2 regions of the Cerasibacillus sp. genome follow, and region 1 is predicted to be linked to the other one. Evidence: riboswitches for the same ligand, from Rfam matches in the RefSeq annotation. Region 1 holds a riboswitch; the other holds the start of a gene.
What was found. Region 1 has a riboswitch for FMN ahead of VIG73_RS13240 (ECF transporter S component). Riboswitches for the same ligand answer to the same signal wherever they lie in the genome.
Positions count from the first base shown of each region.

Region 2: linked by a shared signal. The riboswitch ahead of ribD (bifunctional diaminohydroxyphosphoribosylaminopyrimidine deaminase/5-amino-6-(5-phosphoribosylamino)uracil reductase RibD) and the one ahead of VIG73_RS13240 (ECF transporter S component) in region 1 are both predicted to bind FMN.

Region 1 covers NZ_DATBTY010000073.1:254,236-257,452, forward strand. Annotated here, with positions in the region: gene VIG73_RS13235 (S8 family serine peptidase) at 1-984, shown strand, start outside; FMN riboswitch at 1,187-1,325, shown strand; gene VIG73_RS13240 (ECF transporter S component) at 1,492-2,076, shown strand; gene VIG73_RS13245 (hotdog fold thioesterase) at 2,127-2,519, opposite strand; gene VIG73_RS13250 (1,4-dihydroxy-2-naphthoate polyprenyltransferase) at 2,534-3,217, opposite strand, start outside.
Region 2 covers NZ_DATBTY010000043.1:11,023-14,239, reverse strand. Annotated here, with positions in the region: gene ribE (riboflavin synthase) at 1-154, opposite strand, end outside; gene ribD (bifunctional diaminohydroxyphosphoribosylaminopyrimidine deaminase/5-amino-6-(5-phosphoribosylamino)uracil reductase RibD) at 135-1,250, opposite strand; FMN riboswitch at 1,477-1,620, opposite strand; gene VIG73_RS08680 (DUF1259 domain-containing protein) at 2,369-2,764, shown strand; gene VIG73_RS08675 (GNAT family protein) at 3,068-3,217, shown strand, end outside.

The DNA.
Region 1 (3,217 bases):
CGTGACAATCCTTATGCTCCTGGTCTTGCTACTGATGAAAGTAGTGCAAATGCTGGAAGAAGCTATCAATACGTTAGTGGTAATTGGTCAAAATCTCCAGCGGATGAGGGTAACTATATGATTCGTGCACGAGTGGCATATGAAGTAGATACACCTGTTATTACAACACCTGCCGAATCATTTGTAACTAATGAAGCAAACATGACAATTGAAGGAACAGCTTCACCGACAACAACGATTCAATTACTAAATAATGGAGAAGAAGTTGGTTCCGCTGATATTGGTGAGAATGGAACATTTAGCTTTGATATGGAATTAACAGAAGGTGTGAACGAATTCAAAGCTGTTTCTATTCAAAATGGTGGAAAAACGGGTGAATCTGAAACTGTAACAGTTACTTTAGATACGGTTAACCCAGAACTGTCGATTGATAGTCCAAGAAATAATGATAAGACGAATCGTGAAACAGTTACCGTTGAAGGAAGTGTTGCAGACGAAAACCTTGATTCAGTAACCGTTAATGGTCAGAAGACGAAGATCAATGATAACGGTACATTCGCTAAACGTATTTTACTAGATAATGGTGCTAATGAAATTGAAGTTGTTGCTGTTGACTTAGCTGGTAATACAACTACGAAAACAGTTACACTATACGCTCAATATGATGCACCTGAAATCATTAATTTAACGCCAAGCGAAGATAAGTATCTTGAGTCAGGAGATAGTATTAAAATAGAATTCGAAAGTGCTCCTGATCTAAATGCAACGTTTGCAGTTTATTTACCATTGGCAAACTTATCTTCTACAGATAACCCAGTTGAATTACCGATGATGGAAGTATCACCAGGTAAATATGTCGGTTACTGGACTGTGCCAAAAGGCGTTCAAGCAAATGGTGGGCAGATTGAAGTTAAGGTAAAAGATTCATTTGGTAATGAATCACGTAAGAAGGCTGAAGGTAAACTATTCATTAACGTAGAATAAACCAATCAGTCATAAAGGCTTCCCTAGCAGTTTATGGGAAGCCTTTTTTTATACCTATTTTTTTCTTGTTGGTAATTGTTGTCCAATTTCATCATAAGGTATCCTAAACTAGCATAAATGAAGGAATGAAAAACCCGTAAAAACTTCTATACTTGCTATTTCAGCACATTTAAGTTATTATAATCATACAATAATATATCGATTCCATCTTCGGGGCAGGGTGCAATTCCCGACCGACGGTAACGAATAATTATGTTCGAAGTCCGTGACCCACTAAAATAGTGGCTGATCTGGTGTGAATCCAGAACCGACAGTTAAAGTCTGGATGGGAGAAGATGAGTAGCTTGAAGACAAAACAGGTGCAGTTTGTGCCTTCATTTCCTATGACAATGTTTACCCTAAAGCCCCGATTAGGCTTTAGGGTTTTTTGAATGGAAAATTGTCCAAGGCTAAATCCTTCATCATACGAGATGTGAATCGATAAATAGATGAAGGAGGTAGTTGATGATGCAAACAAATGTGAAATCATCAAAACTAGTTAAATTAACGATTTTATCCATATTGGGAACAATATCACTGTTACTATTTTTCCTGAACTTCCCACTCCCATTTTTACCAGCTTATTTAAAAATTGATTTTAGTGAGGTTCCTGCCTTAATTGCGGCATTGATTTTTTCACCAATGGCTGGGGTGATTGTTGAAGGAATAAAAAACTTATTATATCTTTCAATTGGAGGCGGCGAACCAGTCGGTGTTACAGCTAACTTCTTAGCTGGGGTTCTTTTTATCGTACCAGTAGCTGTTCTCTATCATCGTTATAAAGGGACAAAAAGCATTGTGACTGGTCTTGTCGCTGGTACAATCATTATGGCAGTCGCCATGAGTGTATTAAATTATCTTGTCATTTTACCGATCTATGCGATGTTTATGGGGATGGAGGACATGGCACTTGCTCACGTTAAGCGTGCTGCTGTATTATTTGGTATTCTTCCATTCAATATTCTTAAAGGTATTATTGTCGGACTCGTATTTGTTCCTGTGTTTCTAAAAATGCGTCAATGGATTGAGAAAAAACAACATGCTTTATCATAAAATAAAGAGCCTGCTCCTTTTCTTGGAGCAGGCTCTCCTATATATGTTGATTATAAACGAACTTTCCTCGGTACAACCCCGATTGTACAACGAGAAACACAAATTAACTGTTCATCTTCATCCGTAATATTTATCTCCCAAACCATCGTTGAGCGTCCTAGATGTAGAGGAGTGGCTGTAGCCATAACATAGCCTTCACGTTTGCTTTTAATGTGATTAGCATTAATCTCGAGACCGAATACATGTTGTTTTTCGGGGTCAATATTTAAATATGAGCCCAGACTGGCAGCTGTTTCAGCAAGTAAGACGCTTGCACCACCATGTAAGAATCCAGCTGGTTGACGCGTTCTCTCATCGACGGGCATGGTCAGTTGTACTTTTTCTTTATCTGAAGACTTGATTTCAATGCCTAATAACTTGATAACTGTATCATCAATGTTCAAAGATATCCCTCTTTTTAGATCAGTTTCTCTAATAATAACGATATGCCTAGTAGGAAACCATAGATTGTATTCGTTTGCCCTGTAGCTACCATTGCAGGCATCATTTCAATCGGTTCTGATTTTCCTTGGAATTTATTTATTACATCAAAAGCTTTAAACATACTTAAAAAGGTAATGACTGACCATCTAGGCAAAATACCATTTACAATAAAGATAGCCGTTAGAGCATAAGCGATTAGAAATAATAATCCTAGGAATTGGATGGCTTGTTTTCGACCGAGTAAAATAGCTAAAGTATGTCTGCCACTTTCTTTATCATTATCTAAGTCTCGTATATTGTTTGCCATGAGAATCGCACCGATAAAGATTGCGACAGGAATTGAAATATAGATTACGTTTAATGTAATTGTTAATGTTTGAATATAATAGCTAATACCGATAATGACTGTTCCCATTAATACCCCAGAAAAAAGTTCTCCAAAAGGTGTGTAAGCAATAGGGATGGGACCACCAGTATATAAATAACCAATAATCATTCCGATTACACCGATGACAGCAACCCACCAGCTTGAAGCATAGGAAATATAAATCCCTAGCAAGATCGCGATACCGAAAAAGGTAAGCGCTAGATTCAAAATCGTTTTCGGTGCTACACCATCTCTAACGATTGTTCCACCGATACCGACTGAACCTTCATG
Region 2 (3,217 bases), on a different contig from region 1:
TAACCGTCAAACAAATCCCATTCACGCTAATGCTGTCACCAAGCTGCACATCTTCTAAAATATGTGCAGCTTGAATCGTGAGCTCCCAAGCATGTGGCGACTCCTTAGTCAGACGTTTAATTGTACCGACTTCTTCAACGATCCCTGTAAACAACGTGATCCTCTCCTTTTCGTTCGGCAATGATTTTGATATCGCTTCCTATTTTCTCAATATCTATCAATTGTAAATCTGTAACATCCTCCATCGCTGAAAAACCTTCACCCGCAAAAACTGTGTAAGCATGTCTGCCACCAATTAGTTTCGGTGCGATATACATAATCACTTGATTAAATAGCTCTTCTTGTAGAAAACTCCCATGAATTTCTGAACCACCTTCAACAAAAACGCTCGTCATCTCTTTTTTACCGAGATATGAAAGGACATCTTTAAGTTCTAATTTTTCTGTTGGAAGTCGGATAATCTTGACTTGTGGAAAACGCTCAAAACGAGCTATTTCCTGGTTCGTTACATGTTCACCAACAAAAATCCATGTCTCCGCTTGACGGTCTGTTATTACATGGCGACCAATTGGCGTTAATAAATGTGTATCTAAAATAATTCGTATCGGGTGATGACCCGTGTCTGGATATCGTGCTGTTAAACTCGGATTATCTTTTAAAACGGTCCCAACACCGACTAAAATCGCATCATGCTGTTTTCTAAGCTGATGCACATCACGCCGAGCTTGTTCACTTGTAATCCATTGACTGTCACCCGTTTTGGTAGCTGTTTTTCCATCGAGGCTCATGGCGGCTTTTAACGTGACATATGGTTTTTTCGTTTGGATGTAATGGAAGAAGAAACGATTTAAATCCCGTGCTTCCTTTTCCAAAATGCCAACCGTGACATCAATCCCAGCTTGTTTAAGGCACTTCACACCTTTTCCATGCACATTTTCATTCGGATCAAATGTTGCAATAACAACCCGCTCAACACCACTATCGATTATTTTATTCGTGCAAGGCGGCGTTTTTCCGTAATGACTACAGGGCTCTAATGTGACATATAATGTCGCATCTTTAGCTTTTTCACCAGCCATATCAAGAGCTACAACTTCCGCATGGGCCTCTCCCCTTTTTAAATGGGCACCCATTCCGACAATTTGCCCTTTATTCACGACTACCGCTCCAACAACTGGATTCGGGCTCGTCTGGCCGAGTGTTTGTTCAGCCAATTTCAGTGCCAATTGCATATATGTTTTATCGTCCACCATGATCACCTCCATTTTTTATTTTTTCCCATCAAAAAAGCCCCTGAAATTGCTTCAGGGGCATAGAGTCAGAATTTAAGGAAAACTAGGAATAACATGGGTATATCCGAAAAGGTCATATAGGGTTTGCATAGCACTTATATTCAAAGGCTACAAGCATACCCAAATAAACCAAGTAAATAGCTTGGTTTTAGCCACGGAGATACCTCACGTTTCATACGCGCTCCAATTCTTTCTCCCATCCAGACTATACTGTCGGTTCTGGAGTTACACCAGATCCACCGAATGCAACAAGCACTCGGGTCACGGACTAAGAAGCCTTCGCTTCATCACCGCCGGTCGGGAATCTCACCCTGCCCCGAAAGAAAAACTAATATTCTATTACATGATCATGATAACGGAAGTATGTAGAATTGGCAAGAGATTTAGATTTTGGAATTTGTGGTTCTACGGCATTTTTTGGTGGTGTTCTTCACGTTATTAGTTGCTAATCTAAGTCTAGTTTGTATCGAGTGGTGGCTGGCTCTCACTCGTTGTCTCTTTCTATTTTTTAACGAGGTCGCATCGGGTGAAATGCTAATCTATTAATAGTTCACAAGACAATTATGGGGTGCAGTAATTATAGAATAGTTTTAAAATATCCTGTTAAATCTATAATCGAAACGAAACTCGATTAGGGGGCATCAAGTTATTATTTTCTTACCAATCATTTATTCATAATAAATTACTGAAAGGGGAAACATCTATCTTATTTCTTACTTATCTTTATTCAGCTTAGCCATTGTGATTCAATATTTCTCTTACGAAAATATGAATAAACCGTTTAACCAGTCCAACTATTTTGCCATCAGCTTAAATATTATCATCGGCATTGATTATAAGTGTATTTTAAAATTCAGCTATCCGTTACACCTAACTGTATAATTGGCATGATTTATAAAGAGAGAAATAACCTTGTATGATTCTACTACTTCTTTTTTCCTAATCTAAATCAATATAATGCAAAATAGATTCTTATCATTCAAGCTACTAACCTATTTTTTACCATTTAGCTTTATCATCCAAACAGGCATTTACTTCTTACATACCTTATAAGTAACGTATGGAGGTGATAAAGTATGGAATCATGCTGTTGTGCGAGATTAGCTGAAATAATAGGTGGATCAATTTTAGCATCTACTGATGATGTATGTGCTGTATCACGGCTTAGGGATATTGATGCGACGATATTAAACAGAAGAACACAATCTCCTTTGTCTCTACCATTTGCCCTGTCATTTGAAAATAGTATATGTGGCGACACCTTAAATTTAGGAGAAACAGTTATTCTTCAAGAAGAAATTAATCCTTTTATTTCTGAACTCCGAGAGAGAGGGATCATAGTTACAGCCCTCCATAATCATTGGTTATTTGATGAACCGAGATTAATGTATATGCATTGGGAAAATGTAGGGGATCCATTTGATTTCGCTAGAGATAGTATTGAAGCTGCTAGAGATGCAGGATTGTTTTAGCGTATAGTATAGCTCTCTATTTAGGGAGCTTTTTTTCTGCGCCCCCCATGATACTGCCTTCGCTTATTACATAGTTAGTGTCAAGCATGGAGTAGCCGCTGGAAATAAGCCAAGGATACTTACTTCGGATTCATTTTCTAACGCTCACCAATATCAAACTACAGATTATCCAATTAATAATTGTTTATTTATTAAAACGTAAATTTCCTGTATAATTAGCGGAGATTAACTTGAAGGGACTGAACGATGCGCAGATAACAATATTTTTAATCCATATAAATAACATTTTTGGAGGTAAAAGTATTGTCAATAGAGCTATACACCAATAGATTATATTTAAGAAAAGTAAGATTATCAGATTCATTAGCTTTATTTAAAATATGGTCTGATCCAGATGTCACTCGATTCATGAATATTACCAGCTTTACTACTCTTAATCAGGCCGAGGAAATG